DNA from 3 places in the Lentzea sp. NPDC006480 genome. Region 1 is predicted to be linked to each of the others. Evidence: riboswitches for the same ligand, from Rfam matches in the RefSeq annotation. Region 1 holds a riboswitch; each other region holds the start of a gene.
What was found. Region 1 has a riboswitch for glycine ahead of gcvT (glycine cleavage system aminomethyltransferase GcvT). Riboswitches for the same ligand answer to the same signal wherever they lie in the genome.

Region 1 (5,418 bases):
ACGCCATGCGGATCAACCTCGACGCGGTCGTCTACGGCATGGCCGCGTGCTCCGGGGTGCTGAGCGGCTCGGCGCTCGTGATGGCGAGCATCGCCGGGCTGACCGGCTCGCCCGACGTGTACTACGCAACGGCGAAACACGCGCAGATCGGGTTGGTGCGGTCGATTTCGCAGACCGCACCGGGTTATCGGATCAACGCGCTGTGCCCCGGCTTGGTCGACACGCGGGCAGTGGCGGCGTACCGGTCAAAGCTGGTGGCGGCGGGACTGACGCTCGCGTCACCGGACGAGGTCGCCATCGCCGCCGAGACAGTGCTGGGCGACCGGCGCACCGGCCAGGTGTGGTCGGTGCAGGCCGGTCGCCCGGTCGAACTCGTGCCCTGATCAGAGAGTGCTGTACAGCGGGTGCTTCGCGGCCAGCACCTCGACGCGAGCACGCAGCTCTTCGATCGCGGCACCCGGCTTCAGGGCCTCGGCGATCACGTCGGCGACCTCGATGAAGTCCACCTCACCGAAGCCGCGGGTCGCGAGCGCCGGCGTGCCGATGCGCAGGCCCGAGGTGACCATCGGCGGGCGCGGGTCGTTCGGGACGGCGTTGCGGTTGACCGTGATGCCGATCTGGTGCAGCACGTCCTCGGCCTGCTTGCCGTCGAGCTCGGAGTTCACCAGGTCGACGAGGACCAGGTGAACGTCCGTGCCGCCGGTCAGCACCTTCACGCCCGCGGCCGCGACGTCCGGCTGGGACAGCCGCTCGGCCAGGATCTTCGAGCCTTCCAGCGTGCGGCGCTGGCGGTCGGCGAACTCCGGCGAGGCGGCGTGCTTGAACGCCACGGCCTTGGCCGCGATCACGTGCTCCAGCGGACCACCCTGCTGGCCCGGGAAGACCGCGGAGTTGATCTTCTTGGCGATGTCCGCCTCGTTCGACAGGATCACGCCACCGCGAGGCCCGCCCAGGGTCTTGTGCGTCGTGGTCGTCGTGACGTGCGCGTGCGGCACCGGCGACGGGTGCAGACCGGCGGCGACGAGGCCGGCGAAGTGCGCCATGTCGACCATCAGGTAGGCCTCGACCGAGTCCGCGATCCGGCGGAACTCGGCGAAGTCCAGCTGGCGGGGGTATGCGGACCAGCCGGCGACGATCAGCTTCGGCCGGTGCTCCTGAGCCAGCCGCTCGACCTCGGCCATGTCGACGCGGCCATCGGAGTCGGCGACGTGGTACGGCACGACGTTGTAGAGCTTGCCGGAGAAGTTGATGCGCATGCCGTGCGTCAGGTGACCGCCGTGCGCGAGGTCCAGCCCGAGGATCGTGTCGCCCGGCTGCAGCAGCGCGAACATCGCGGCGGCGTTGGCCTGGGCGCCCGAGTGCGGCTGGACGTTGGCGAAACCGGCGCCGAACAAGGACTTGATGCGCTCGATGGCCAGGCGCTCGACGACGTCGACGTGCTCACAGCCGCCGTAGTAGCGGCGGCCGGGGTAGCCCTCGGCGTACTTGTTCGTCAGCACCGAACCCTGCGCCTGCAGCACCGAGACGGGCGTGAAGTTCTCCGAGGCGATCATCTCGAGGGTGCCCTGCTGGCGCGCCAGCTCGGCGGCAACGGCCTCGGCGACCTCGGGGTCGTACTCCGCGAGGGAGGCGTTGAACTGGTCGGACATCTGGAAGATCTCCCTACTTGGCGCGCTTGTAGAACGGAAGTGCGACGACCTCGACCGGCTGCTTCTTGCCGCGGACGTCCACCAGCAGTTGGGTGCCGGGCTCGGCACTCGCCTTCGACACGTAGGCCATCGCGACCGAGTAGCCGAGCGTCGGCGACAGGGCACCCGAGGTGACCTCGCCGACGACCTCCTCGCCGTTCAGCACCGCGTAGCCGTGCCGCGGGGCGCGGCGCTCGGGGGTCTTCAGTCCGACCAGGACCGAGTCCACACCGGACTCCGAGACCTTCGTCAAGGCGTCGCGGCCCACGAAGTCGCCCGGCTTGTCGAGCTTCACGACCCGGCCGAGGTTCGCGTGGTACGGCGTGAGAGAGGTCGTGAGTTCGTTGCCGTACAAGGGCATTCCGGCTTCGAGACGCAACGTGTCGCGGCAGCCGAGACCGCACGGCTTGAGCTCGTGCGCCTCACCCGCGGAGAGCAACGCCGCCCACACGGCAGGAGCGTCGGCGGGCGCGAGGAACAGCTCGAAGCCCTCCTCGCCCGTGTACCCGGTGCGCGCCAGCAGCGCGTCGACACCGGCCACCGTGGACGGGTAGGACGCGTAGTACTTCACCGTCGACAGGTCGGTGTCGGTGAGTCCGGAGAGGATCTCGACCGACTTCGGGCCCTGGATCGCGATCAGCGCGTACTCGGTCGAGGAGTCCGTTACGACGGTGTCGAACCCGGCGGCGCGCTCGACGAGACCATCCGCGACGACCTGAGCGTTCGAGGCGTTGGCGACGACCATGAACTCCTCGTCGCCCAACCTGTACACGATCAGGTCATCGATCACGCCGCCGTCGGCCTGCGTGATCATCGTGTAGCGAGCCTTGCCGACCGCCAGCGCGGAGATGTGGCCGACCAGCGCGTAGTCGAGCGCCTCGCCCGCCTGCGGTCCGGTCAGCACGATCTCACCCATGTGCGTGAGGTCGAAGAGGCCCGCGCTGGTGCGCACCGCGTGGTGCTCGGCCAGCTCGGACGAGTAGCGCAGCGGCATCCGCCAGCCCGCGAAGTCGGTGAACATCGCGCCGAGCTGCTCGTGCTCGGCGTTCAGAGGCGTGAGGCGGGACATCAGAACGCTCCTCCAGGGTGCGCCGAAGAGCCGGAGGGGGCCGGCTGAGGCAACAGAAGAATGACACGGTCCATCGGAGACTCCTCACTAGAGCGAGCCTCCCCCTCTGTCATGAGCCTGAGAGCTTCGCCGCGCAGAGCGCGACTTGCACCGTGGGCGAGGCGAAACCGCCTGCTTTTCAGAGTTGCCTTCGTCGTGCGGTACCTGTACCTGAGAGATTCCGGGGAGGAGTTGCTCCTTCGGCGCCCACACTCAAGTGAGCTCTCCCGCGCGACATCGACGGCCGTGTTCAGTTGGTAGCCCCAGACGCTAGCAGGCCAAACGTCACAGCGGCACGCCCAGCGCAGTCTTCTCGACCACCTTGCGCTCGGCCCAGAACGACAGGAACGGAATCGTCCCGGCGAGCAGCACGAGAGCGGTGCCCTTGATCGACCAGCGCAGCTTCAGCGCCAGGTCGACCGAAATCACCAGGTAGATGGCGTAGAGGAAGCCGTGGATCGGGCCGACGATCTTCATGAACTGGCCCATGTCCGCGGCGTACTTGAGCACCATGGCCACGCACAGCAGCAGCAGGAAGACACCGACCACGTAAGCCATGACCCGGAACCGGGTCAACGCACCCTTCATCTGCCCGCCTTCGCTCAACGACCGTCCCGCGCGTTGAGGTCCGCGAGCATGCGGTTGTAGGCCGCGAGCTCCGCGTCTTCCGGATCGTCGAAGTGCTCGACAGGCGCGGGTTTGACGGCGTCAACGGTAGTCACCGGCTTCGCGGTGGGTGCAACCGGCTCCGGTGCGGAGAGAGGCTCGTCACGATGCCGGCGCGCCAAGCGGCGGAAGCGCCACACCATGAAAGCCGGGAAGAGGCCGAAGAGCGGCCACTGGAGCACGTAACCGAGGTTCTGGAACGTGCCGCTGGCGGACTCGAAGCGCTGCCACTGCCAGTACGCGAGCCCGCAACAGGCGATCAGGGCCACCAGACAGGCAAACCCGATCAACACTCGCTGGGGAGTAAGGAGGCCGCGCACGGCCTCCACACTACTTGGAACAGGTCTTTCAGGGGGTCCGGGGGCCGCCCCCGGAGAAAGCACAGAACGAAGAAGCTTTGGCGAGCGCACTCCGCGAGCCCGCTTGTGAGTGGGTACAGGGCTGCCGCCTCCGACAGCCCGTTCCACTACTTACGCCACACCGTCCCGGCGCTGCCTCTGCAGACGTGCGACGCACCAGGCTGCGGCAGAACCGCGGCGAAGGTGCTGGAGAACCGTCATCGGACCCAAGCGCCGTCCGAGGTCGGCAGGAGTCAGGCCCGCCGCGCGGTAGTCGAGCGCGCGCTGGTCCAACGGGCTGATGCCCGCGTCCCACCACTGCTCGGCCTCGGCGACATCGCCAACCAGCTGCCAGTAGCTCGCTGCGGCAGCGAGCAACGCCTCGGGTGCCTCCGGCGCCCGCTTGCGCATCGCGGCCACGTAGGCCGGATCCGCCGAGTCGACCTTGACCAAGCCACGCGACGACCCGCCCCTGCCTCCCCGCTGCACGGGGATGCCTGGCGCCGAGGGGGGTGCCTCAGCGAGCCACGCGTTCTTGATCCGGTTCACCTCCTGCATCTCTGCGTCATCAGACCGTTCAGCCGCCCACTGCTGCAACAGCTCGTGGACCCCGGAGTCCTCGACCATATGTGCCTCCTCGTCGGTCGGGGATCGGCCATTGCAGCGGAAGGTATTCGGTAGGTCTGACAATCGCCAGACCCTGAATCCCCAGAACACCCGTTACCAGTGCGTGATTGGCCGCATTCCACCCATCCGGCTCAACCCGAACGGTCGTGTCTCACCGAGAGTCACTACCGGGTGGGGGTCGCTGTCCCGAAGAGGCTCCTGATGAAGGTGATGATCGACTCCGCGCCCTGACGCAGCCAGCCCAGAACCTGCTGGACCGCGGCAGCGGACTGCTCGGGCTGGGTGATCAGGAGGAACAGCACCAGCGCGACGCCCGCCAGCACTAGCACCTTCTTGAGGTTCACAGGTACCTCTCCGTCCATGTCGCTCACAGGTCAGGCGGCTGACCGCCCGTGTCACCCGTCATGGTCCCTCATTCACCCGGCTGATGAACAACGACCACACCGATCTGTCCCCAGGATCCACCAGCCACGCACGCCTGCGCGACGGGGAATGTCACCCGATTGGCGGCTAAAGAGGGTCCTCAACAGCGCCGATGTCCTGGGCACGAGGTGAACACGGGCTCCCTCGCATCCCACAGCTTGGACCAGACACTGTTGAACCGAGCCTCACCCGGATGCCGAACGGTCGGCATCACGCTCCGTCACCCCATCGTGTCTCTATTAATGCGCGCGCGAGCATTCATCCAATAACTCCTGACCGCCGCAGTTCCATAATTTGGGCATCCGCCACACCCATGTCGGCAAGCACTTCCGCGGTGTTCACCCCGGCCGAAACCGGAGGGGTCGGAACCGACGTCGGAGTCCGGTCGAACCGAGGAGCCGGCGCCGGGTGCAGCGACCCGGAGACGTCCACGAACGTCGCCCTCGCCGCGTTGACCGGATGCCGGGTCGCCTCGGCCGGAGTCAGCACCGGCGCCAGGCACGCATCGGTGTCCCGCGCGAGGTCAGCCCACTCGTCCCGCGTCCGCGTCTTCACCGCCGCCGCGATG
Region 2 (5,418 bases), on a different contig from region 1:
CTGGGTGCGGCGCCCATGTCGCTGTACTGGCACGTGCCGACGAAGGACGCGCTGATCGAGCTCTGCCTCGACGAGATCTACGGCGAGTTCGACCTGCCCGCCCCGGACGCCGACTGGGAACCCGCGTTGCGCGGGATGATGCACTCGTTGCGTCATCTCGCGCTCAAGCACCCGTGGTGGGTGCGCGGCATCGGCGAGTTCAACTCGATCGGCCCGAACGCGGTGGCGATGGCCGACTCGATGATGGAACCGATGCTGCGCGCGGGCCTGACGACGGCCACGGCCGCGCAGTCGGTGTCTACGGTGTCGAGCTACGTCACGGGGTACGCGATCGCCGAGGTGAACTTCATCGGCCGCGGCGGGATGGACATGCCGCCGCCGGACCTGGGCAGGATCGCCGAGCTGTACGGCGAGAAGCACCCCCGTTACGTCGAGATGCTGGGCTCGCAGGAGGTGTGGTCGCTGGAGGGGCAGTTCGAGTTCGGGCTGGACTGCGTGATCGACGGCATCAAGGCGCGCGTGGCAGCCCTCAGATAGGCGAAACCCCCGCAGCGTGATCGCGTGCGGGGGCCTCATTCATTCAGTTGGCTTTCAGATGACGGTCTCCAGCGGCGTGTGCACGAGGCCGGTCGCCTCGGCCACCGGGCCGTTGGTCAGCTGTCCGGCGTGGACGTTGAGGCCGAGGGCGAGCGAACGGTCGTCCTTCAGCGCCTGCGTCCAGCCCTTGTCCGCCAGCGCGACCGCGTAGGGCAGCGTCACGTTGGTCAGCGCGTAGGTCGAGGTGCGCGGGACGGCGCCCGGCATGTTCGCCACGCAGTAGAAGACCGAGTTGTGGACCTCGTAGGTCGGCTCGGCGTGCGTGGTGGCGCGGGAGTCCTCGAAGCAGCCGCCCTGGTCGATGGCGATGTCGACGAGCACCGAACCCGGCTTCATGTCGGCGACCAGCGCGTTCGAGACGAGCTTCGGGGCCGCGGCGCCCGGCACCAGGACGGCGCCGATGACCAGGTCGGCCTCGCGGACGGCCTGCTCGATCGCGAACGAGTTGGAGGCCAGGGTGCGCAGCCGGCCCTGGAACTGGGCGTCGATCTGGCGCAGGCGGTCGACGTTGGTGTCGAGGATCTGCACGTCCGCGCCCATGCCGACGGCGATGGTGGCGGCGTTGACGCCGGCCACGCCGCCGCCGATCACGACCACGCGGGCCGGGGCGACACCGGGGACGCCGCCGGGCAGCACGCCGCGGCCGCCGGAGGGCTTCATCAACGCGAACGCGCCGACCTGCGGGGCCAGCCGGCCCGCGACCTCGGACATCGGGGCGAGCAGCGGCAGCGAGCGGTTCGGCAGCTGCACGGTCTCGTAGGCGATGGCCGTGGTGCCGGAGGCCAGCAGGGCCTCGGTCAGCGGCTTGTCGGCGGCGAGGTGCAGGTAGGTGAAGAGGGTCTGGCCGGCGCGGAGACGGGGGTACTCCTCGGCGATCGGCTCCTTGACCTTGAGGACCAGGTCGCCCTCGGCCCACACGTCGTCGGCGGAAGCGAGGATCTTGGCGCCCGCGGCGAGGTACTCCTCGTCCGTGATGGCGGAACCGAGACCGGCGCCCTGCTCGACGAAGACGTCGTGGCCGCGGCTCGTCAGTTCGTGCGCACCGGCAGGGGTGAGAGCGACGCGGTACTCGTGGTTCTTGATCTCGCGGGGAACAGCGATCCGCACGATGACTCCTCCGTTCGGTGGCCGACATCTCACAATGTGGGGCACCCGGAAGGTCATGTCACCGTGCGGATCGCACTATCCGGTCACTGGCTGGTTGTTCTGCTAGGACAAAGCCACTTTGAAGACCCATGCGTGCTGGCCGACGCCCTGAGGCACGTCTACCACCAGTTTTCCACCCGATCGGGTCCATTTCAGGGGCCTGTCATGTCCCAGCAAGGTGATCTTGTCCGAGTCCTTGAGCGGCACTGGAACGTCGACCACGAGCTGTGCCCCCGGCTGGACCAGCGAGGTGATGTAGAACGCCTCGTTCGGCTTCACCGTGAACCGCAGCGGACCCTGCTGGGCCATCCGCGACCAGTACGTCGTGCCGTAGATCGACTCGCCGTTCGTGCGCAGCCAGGCACCCGTCTCGCGCAGCCGCTGCTGCATGATCTCGGGGATCGAACCGTCCGCGCGCGGGCCGATGTCCAGCAGGAAGTTGCCGTTCTTGGACGTCGTGTCGACCAGCGTGTCGATCACCTCGTCCGCGGTCATGTACATCGAGTCCGGTGTCGCCCGGTTCCAGCCGTACGACCGCGGGTCGAGGCCGCGCGAGGCCTCCCACTTCTTCACCACGGTGTTCGGGTACGTCGCGTACTCGGGCGTCGTGTAGTCGTGGGTCGGGATGCCGCACCGGTCGTCGACCGTGACGTCCTTGGGGACGGCCCGGTTCTTGGCCTTGTTGAAGTAGTCGGCCATGACCCGCCGCGAGTCGTTCGCGCCGCCGATGTCGCACCAGATGACGTCGGGGTCGTACCCGTTGACCAGCTCGCTCATCTGCGGCGCCTGGTAGTCCTTCACGAAGTCCCGCCCGGCCTGATAGCCGGTGTAGGGCTCATCAGCTCCGGTCCAGGGGTTCTTCGGACCGTGCCCGCTCCACGGACTGTCCGGGTTGAACCACTCCGGCATCGAGAAGTAGAGCCCGTTCTTCAGTCCTGGCGTGTACTTCCGCGACGCCTCGAACAGCTCCTTCACCAGGTCGCGCTTCGGTCCCAGGTCGACGGAGTCCCGGCCGGACACCTTCGAGTCCCACAACGCGAAACCCTCGTGGTGCTTGGAAGTCAGCACGTAGTACTTCGCGCCCGACTCCTCGAACAGCCGAACCCACTCGCGCGGATCGAACTTCGAGGCCGTGAACTGCTGGATGAACTGGTCGTACGAGAAGTCCTTCCCGTAGGTCGCCGCGTGGTACGGGTTGACGGCGTTCGCAGGGTCCTGCATCCACTGCCAGTACCACTCGGCGTACTGCTCACCCGGCGGCGACCAGGCGGGCACCGAGTAGAGCCCCCAGTGGATGAAGATCCCGAACTTGGCGTCGTCGAACCAGTACGGCGACTCGTGCGCGGCCAACGACGCGTCCGTCGCCTGGTAGTCCGCCACACCGAGGGTGAACCGGGCGTCCTGCGACGCCGAAGCCTTCGCCGACGAAGCGATGACGCGACCGTCGAACGTGCCGGTGCGGTACGCGTGGATGCCGATCCGCACCCGAGCTTCCTCACCGGGCGCGAGCCGCTTCACCGACGCCGGTGCGAGCGTCACGAGACCGAGCCCCTCGGCCCGCACCGAGACGTTCGACAGCCACTGGTCACCGAGGTTCACCACGGTGGCCTCGATCGTCTGCCCGCCAAGGCGCGGCAGCTTGGTCGTGCTGCGCGCACCGCGGACCGCGATCACCGAGCCCTTGCCGACCGGTTGCACCGAGAGCGCGAACACGTGCAGCGAGGACTTGCCCTCGACTGCCGGGTTCGTGACCGGCAGCGTCACGCCGACGGCCTCCTTCTGGGGATCCGCCCACACCTGCGAGGTCCCGATCGACACGGCGTGCTGGTCGGTGCCGCCGGGCGAGTAGCGGAACGGCGCGGAGATCGGACCACTGCCCGCGTACCAGTCCGGTCCGCTCATGGCACCTGTCGTGGTCGATCCGTCCGCGTAGTGCACGGTGGCGGTCCCACCGGCTGCCCCGTACGACGACGCCACGAGGAAGTGCAGGGTCAGGTAGCGCCCGCGCGGCAGGTCGATCCGCTGCCCCAGAGCGACCACGTTGTTGTTCTTGGCCTGTGAATTTCCCGGGAACAGGTACGGCACGCCATCCGCCGTGACCTGCCCGGACGGCAGTCCTTCCGCCGGGAACGCGTAACCGGAACCGTCGAAGTTGCCGGTCCGGTCCGACGCGGTGTCGATGCCGTCGTTGTCGAAGTACTGGCTGATGGGAACTGTGATCGGAGCTGGTGCCTCCGCGGCCGATGCGGCGGGGACGGGGGTAATGACCAGCGAGGCGAGCAGCGCGGCGATGAACGCTTTCCTCATGAGACCTCCGATGTCTGCCTCTCCTCACCATGGCAGCGCTCTCCCCGATGTCAACCATCTCGCGTTGACACTTGGCGGGGGACGCACATAGCGTTCGCCTGGTCTCGAAGGACTCAAAACTGAACATCGGCCGTGGTGCCCTTTGGTCCAACCAGGGCGGCACCGAAACCCGAGTGGGAGAGACCTCGACGAAGCAGCCGAGGCGCCGAAGGGGCAAGCTCCCGCACACTCTCAGGCAGCAAGACCGCTCGGGGTAGGCAACTCTGCACGGCGGAGGGGGTAGTCACCTGACCGAGCCGTCACAGCCAGAGGAGTCGCCGTGGAGTTCCCCGAGAACCTGCTCTACACCGTCGAGCACGAGTGGGTCGACTGGACGCCGGGTACCCAGGACCCGCTGACCTGCGGAATCACCGAGTACGCCGCGGACGCCCTCGGCGACATCGTCTTCGTTCAGCTGCCCGAGCTCGGGGCCAAGGTCGTCTCGAACGCCGTCTGCGGCGAGCTCGAGAGCACCAAGTCCGTCAGCGACCTGTTCTCCCCGGTGACCGGCGAGGTGATCGAGGTCAACAGCGCGGTCGTCGACGACCCGGCTGTCATCAACAACGACCCGTACGGCGCCGGCTGGCTGTTCAAGGTGCGCGTGGAGTCGGCGGAGAACCTGCTCACGGCGGCCAAGTACGCCGAGCTCACCAAGGACTGACGTGCAGAACCCCACCACGAAGGACTGATCAGTGGCGATCAGCGTTTTCGACCTTTTCTCCGTCGGTATCGGGCCGTCCAGCTCCCACACGGTCGGCCCGATGCGCGCGGCGGCGATGTTCGTCGAGAAGCTCGGGGCACGGGTGTCCGAAGTGGACCGCGTGCACGTCGAGCTGTTCGGCTCGCTCGGCGCGACCGGGCACGGTCACGGCAGCCCTAAGGCCGTGTTCCTCGGTCTCGAAGGCAACCACCCCGAGGAAGTCGACCCCACGATCGCGGCCGCCCGCGTCGAGGAGATCGTCACCTCCGGACGCCTGAAGCTCGGCGGCGCGCACGAGATCGGCTTCGTGCACGACCGCGATCTCGTCATGCACCGCCGCAAGTCGCTTCCGTTGCACCCCAACGGGATGAGCTTCGAGGCGTACCGGGGTGGCGAGTCCGTCGAGCACGCCGTCTACTACTCGATCGGCGGCGGGTTCGTCGTCGACGAGAACGCGAGCGGTACCGACCGGATCAAGCCGGACACCACCCCGCTGGCGCACCCGTTCCTGACCGGCGACGAACTGCTCGCCCGGTGCCGCGAAACCGGCTTGTCCATCAGCGAGATCATGATGGCCAACGAGCAGTCGTGGCGCAGCGAAGAGGAGATCCGCCAAGGACTTCTGCACA
Region 3 (5,418 bases), on a different contig from region 1:
GGCCGGGCGGCCACAACGTGGGGGACTGAGCATCGGGGCGGTGCTCTCGCAGCTCCGCCCCGAGTTCCCCGAGGTGTCCATCTCCAAGATCCGCTTCCTGGAAGCGGAGGGGCTGGTCCGCCCGGCTCGCACAGCTTCCGGTTACCGCCAGTTCTCCGTGGCGGACGTCGAGAGGCTGCGCTTCGTGCTGTCCGCACAACGCGACAGATACCTGCCGCTCAAGGTGATCCGCGAACAACTCGACGCCACCCCTGTGGACTCCTCGTCGTTGTCGCGGGTCGAACTGCTGGCGCAGACCGGAATCAGCGCCGAACAGCTGTCCCAGCTGGAACGCGACGGCCTGCTGCGCGCCGGCCCCGGCGGCCGGTTCACCGTCGACGACATCACCGCGCTCCGCACGATCCGGACTATGACCGGACTCGGCGTCGAGCGCGAACACCTGCGCGCGGTTCGCGCTGCGGCGGACCACGAGGTCGTTGTGCTGAAGTCCTTCTCAGATCCCGAGACGGTCCGGGAATTGGCTGACCTGTTCACCTCGTTGCACACGTTGTTGGTAAGAGCGGGCTTGCGGCAGTCCTGATCTGTCAGGTTCGAGTGCAGTCTTGATCACGATCTGCCCGCAACAATTGAGCACACGGCCCGCTTGGCGGGTAGCGTCGAACAGGTACGCCGGGGGATGCTCGGGTGTGAATCCGGGTACTCCCGAACGACATAGAGGGAGGCGAGGCCCGATGAGCGAGATGCGTGTCGTCGGCGTGCGGGTGGAGCTGCCCCAGAACCAGCCGATCCTTCTTCTGCGCGAAACCGAGGGCGAGCGGTACCTGCCGATCTGGATCGGCTCCGTCGAAGCCACGGCCATCGCGCTCGAGCAACAGGGCGTCCGCCCGGCCCGGCCTCTCACACACGACCTGCTGAAGGACGTCATCGGAGCGCTGGGACGCAACCTCGAACAGGTGCGGATCACCGACCTGCAGGAGGGCACCTTCTTCGCCGAGCTCGTGTTCGACGGCGACGTGCGGGTCTCCGCGCGGCCCTCGGACTCGGTGGCGCTGGCGTTGCGCGTCGGGGTGCCGATCCACGCCGAGGAGTCGGTGCTGGCCGAGGCCGGCCTGATCATCCCGGACGAGCAGGAGGACGAGGTCGAGAAGTTCCGCGAGTTCCTCGACTCGGTCTCCCCTGAGGACTTCCGAGGCGCAGACACCTGAGTTTTGCTCGGGCGTCGCTGTCTGTCTCGTTTGGAACCACCGTACCTCCGGGGCCTGTCGCTCAATTGGGCTACTTTCCGCTTGATTTGCGCGCTAAACGATCACTAAACGTCACCTGAACCTCCTGGTTCGGGTGACGTTGTCACTCTCTACCTGAGGTTGAGGGTCGACACTCCCCGCGCGTCGCGTTGACCAGCCCTCTGGCCGGTCTTACCGTCGAACTCGAGTGGACGTCGCTGGTTCGCGCGAGCTGACGCAGCGGCTTGACGGCCATGAGTTTCGTGGTCGTTCCGAGGGGAGGCAGGCGTGGTCGAGGAAGCGCCCGTGCGGGCCGAATCCGGGCAGCAGGGTGAGCTGTTCCCGGACTCCTCGCTGCCGGACGAACTCGTCGGCTACCGGGGTCCCGCGGCGTGTCAGATCGCGGGCATCACGTACCGGCAGCTCGACTACTGGGCCAGGACCGGGCTCGTCGCGCCGACGGTGCGGATGGCCCACGGGTCCGGCAGTCAGCGGTTGTACTCCTTCAAGGACATCCTGGTTCTGAAGGTCGTGAAGCGGTTGCTGGACACCGGTGTCTCGTTGCAGAACATCCGGGTCGCGGTCGACCACCTGCGCCGTCGCGGCGTGCAGGACCTGGCGAAGATCACGCTCTTCTCGGACGGGACGACCGTCTACGAGTGCACCTCGCCGGAAGAGGTCGTGGACCTGCTGCAAGGCGGTCAGGGCGTGTTCGGCATCGCGGTTTCCGGTGCCATGCGGGAGATTTCCGGGACGATCCACGAGTTCCCGGCCGAACGTGCGGACGGCGTCGAGATCGCTCCCATGACCGAGGACGAGCTGGCTCGCCGACGCCGGGAACGCGCGACGGGCTGACCCTGCCCGGCTGGTACGCGGGGCCCCCGCGTACTGCAGGAGAGTACGAAAGCTCCCCGCGTACTCAACGAGGGTCGTTGCTGAGACGTTCGTCGCGTCCCTGACGACTACCTGGGCAGCCTGCGGGTATTCTTCGCGGGTAGTCGCTGAACTCAGGCGGGAGAGACCGGGTTTCACCCCCGGCGCCGAAGGAGCAAGTTCCTCCCCGGGAACCTCTCAGGCACCCAGGACCGCGTGAGCTAGACGCCTCTGGAAAGTGGAGCCCTCCGCCCGATTTTCGGGAGGGATCCCGCCGACGGTGAAAGTCCCGGTCACGGCCGGGGTGAACCTCTCAGGCGCCCTTCGGGGTACGGACAGAGCGGGGAGGGCACCAGGACACGTGTGCCCGCAGCCCCCGGAGGCGTTTGATGACGCAGGACCGCATTCCGCTCGCCGCTCTCGAGCACGGCACCCCGTTCGCCGACCGCCACGTCGGTCCGCGCCCGGCCGAACTCGCGCGCATCCTCGACGTCATCGGCGTCGGATCGCTGGAGGAGCTGGCGCAGCACGCGGTGCCTTCGTCCATTCACGAGCGCGACCTCGTGCTCGACCTGCCCGCTCCGGCGACGGAGACCGAGGCGCTCGCCGAGCTGCGTGAGCTCGCGTCGCAGAACCGCCCGATGACGCAGATGATCGGCCTCGGCTACTACGACACCGTCACGCCGGGCGTGATCCTGCGCAACGTTCTCGAAAGCCCGGCCTGGTACACGGCCTACACGCCGTACCAGCCGGAGATCTCGCAGGGCCGCCTCGAGGCGCTGCTGAACTTCCAGACCATGGTCGGCGACCTGACCGGCCTGCCGGTCGCGAACGCGTCCATGCTGGACGAGTCGACCGCCGCCGCCGAGGCGATGACGCTGGTGCGCCGCGGCGGCCGCTCGAAGTCGAACAAGTTCGTCGTCGACGCCGACACGCTGCCGCAGACGCTGGCCGTGATCGAGACGCGCGCCGAGCCGCTGGGCATCGAGATCGTCGTCGCGGACCTGTCGCAGGGCATCGAGGGCCTCGGCCTGGGCGGCGACTTCTTCGGCGTGCTGCTGTCGTACCCCGGCGCGTCCGGTGTGGTGCGTGACCAGAAGGACCTGATCGAGGAGATCCACAACGCCGGTGCGCAGGCCGTCGTCGTCGCGGACCTGCTGGCGCTGACGCTGCTGCGCGCGCCGGGCGAGATCGGTGCGGACGTCGTCGTCGGCACCACGCAGCGCTTCGGTGTGCCGATCGGCTTCGGTGGCCCGCACGCCGGGTACATGGCCGTCCGGTCCGGTTTGGAGCGTCAGCTGCCCGGCCGTCTGGTCGGTGTCTCGGTCGACTCCGACGGTTCGCTCGCTTACCGCCTCGCGCTGCAGACCCGTGAGCAGCACATCCGCCGCGAGAAGGCCACGTCGAACATCTGCACCGCGCAGGTGTTGCTCGCCGTGATCGCCTCGATGTACGCGGTCTACCACGGTCCTGAGGGCCTGCGGGCGATCGCGACCCGCGTGCACCGCTTCGCCACCGTGCTCGCCACGGGCCTGTGCGAGGCCGGTCTGGACGTCGTGCACGGCGAGTTCTTCGACACCGTGCAGGTTCGGGTCGAGGGTCGCGCGGCTGAGGTCGTCGAGAAGGCGCGTTCGTTCGGCATCAACCTGCGTCAGGTCGACGCCGACGTCGTGGCAATCGCTTGCGACGAGAAGACGACGCGTGCGCACCTCGTCGCGGTGTGGGAAGCGTTCGGTGTGACGGGGTCCGATGTGGACGCCATCGACGCCGACACCGCGGACGGCATCCCGGCTGACCTGCGCCGCACGTCCGACTACCTGACCCACCCGGTCTTCCACGCGCACCGCTCCGAGACCGCGCTGCTGCGGTACCTGCGGGCGTTGTCGGACAAGGACGTCGCGCTCGACCGCAGCATGATCCCGCTCGGCTCCTGCACGATGAAGCTGAACGCCACCGCGGAGATGGAGTCCATCACGTGGCCGGAGTTCTCGACGCTGCACCCGTTCGCGCCGGTCGAGGACGCCAAGGGGCTGCTGAAGATCGTCTCCGACCTGGAGGCGTGGCTCGCCGAGGTCACCGGCTACGACGCGGTGTCGTTGCAGCCCAACGCCGGTTCGCAGGGTGAGTTCGCCGGTCTGCTCGCGATCCGCGCGTACCACCGTTCGCGCGACGAGGCGGCGCGTGACGTCTGCCTGATCCCGTCGTCCGCGCACGGCACCAACGCCGCGTCCGCCGTCATGGCCGGCATGCGGGTCGTCGTCGTGAAGTGCGACGACAAGGGCAACATCGACATGGGTCACCTGCGCGAGACCGTCGCGGAGCACTCCGACGACCTCGCCGCGATCATGATCACCTACCCGTCGACGCACGGCGTGTACGAGGACACGGTCCGCGAGGTCTGCGGCCTGGTGCACGACGCGGGCGGCCAGGTGTACGTCGACGGCGCGAACCTCAACGCGCTCATCGGCCTGGCGCGCTACGGCAAGTTCGGTTCGGACGTCTCGCACCTGAACCTGCACAAGACGTTCTGCATCCCGCACGGTGGCGGTGGCCCCGGTGTCGGCCCGATCGGTGTGCGCTCGCACCTCGCGCCGTTCCTGCCGAACCACCCGCTGCAGCCGACCGCCGGTCCCGCCACGGGTGTCGGTCCGATCTCCGCCGCCCCGTGGGGTTCCGCGTCGATCCTGCCGATCTCGTGGGCGTACGTGCGGATGATGGGCGGCGACGGCCTGCGCCGCGCGACCCTGACCGCCGTGGCCGCCGCGAACTACGTCGCCCGGCGCCTGGACGAGCACTACCCGGTGCTCTACACGGGTGAGGGCGGCTTCGTGGCCCACGAGTGCATTCTCGACCTGCGCCCGATCACCAAGGCGACCGGCGTGACGGTCGACGACGTGGCGAAGCGGCTCGCGGACTACGGCCTGCACGCCCCGACGATGTCGTTCCCGGTCGCGGGCACGCTGATGGTCGAGCCGACCGAGTCCGAGGACCTGGCCGAGATCGACCGGTTCATCGACGCCATGATCGCCATCAAGCGCGAGATCGACCGCGTCGGCGCCGGCGAGTGGCCGGTCGAGGACAACCCGCTGCGCAACGCCCCGCACACCGCGGCCAGCGTGACCGTCGGCGAGTGGAACCACCCGTACACCCGCGAGGAGGCCGTCTACCCGGCCGGTACTTCTGCTCCGAAGATCTGGCCGCCCGTCCGCCGCATCGACGGCGCGAAGGGCGACCGCAACCTGGTCTGCTCCTGCCCGCCGCTCTCGGCGTACGGCAGCTGATCCGGTACTCCGAAGGGGCGCACTCGGGGGTGCGCCCCTTC

Region 2: another riboswitch for glycine. It lies ahead of gcvH (glycine cleavage system protein GcvH); the one in region 1 lies ahead of gcvT (glycine cleavage system aminomethyltransferase GcvT).
Region 3: another riboswitch for glycine. It lies ahead of gcvP (aminomethyl-transferring glycine dehydrogenase); the one in region 1 lies ahead of gcvT (glycine cleavage system aminomethyltransferase GcvT).

The regions. Positions count from the first base shown of each region.
Region 1 covers NZ_JBEXPJ010000013.1:24,430-29,847, reverse strand. The annotation lists gene ABZX92_RS07885 (SDR family oxidoreductase) at 1-383, shown strand, start outside; gene glyA (serine hydroxymethyltransferase) at 384-1,649, opposite strand; gene gcvT (glycine cleavage system aminomethyltransferase GcvT) at 1,663-2,757, opposite strand; glycine riboswitch at 2,854-2,945, opposite strand; glycine riboswitch at 2,946-3,036, opposite strand; gene ABZX92_RS07870 (DUF3817 domain-containing protein) at 3,082-3,384, opposite strand; gene ABZX92_RS07865 (hypothetical protein) at 3,399-3,782, opposite strand; gene ABZX92_RS07860 (hypothetical protein) at 3,933-4,427, opposite strand; gene ABZX92_RS07855 (hypothetical protein) at 4,592-4,789, opposite strand; gene ABZX92_RS07850 (CaiB/BaiF CoA-transferase family protein) at 5,109-5,418, opposite strand, start outside.
Region 2 covers NZ_JBEXPJ010000010.1:71,906-77,323, reverse strand. The annotation lists gene ABZX92_RS06660 (TetR/AcrR family transcriptional regulator) at 1-537, shown strand, start outside; gene ald (alanine dehydrogenase) at 592-1,704, opposite strand; gene ABZX92_RS06650 (alpha-L-fucosidase) at 1,807-4,050, opposite strand; glycine riboswitch at 4,215-4,307, shown strand; gene gcvH (glycine cleavage system protein GcvH) at 4,370-4,750, shown strand; gene ABZX92_RS06640 (L-serine ammonia-lyase) at 4,782-5,418, shown strand, end outside.
Region 3 covers NZ_JBEXPJ010000120.1:12,442-17,859, reverse strand. The annotation lists gene ABZX92_RS33505 (MerR family transcriptional regulator) at 26-580, shown strand; gene ABZX92_RS33500 (bifunctional nuclease family protein) at 732-1,205, shown strand; gene ABZX92_RS33495 (MerR family transcriptional regulator) at 1,512-2,078, shown strand; glycine riboswitch at 2,226-2,321, shown strand; gene gcvP (aminomethyl-transferring glycine dehydrogenase) at 2,486-5,377, shown strand.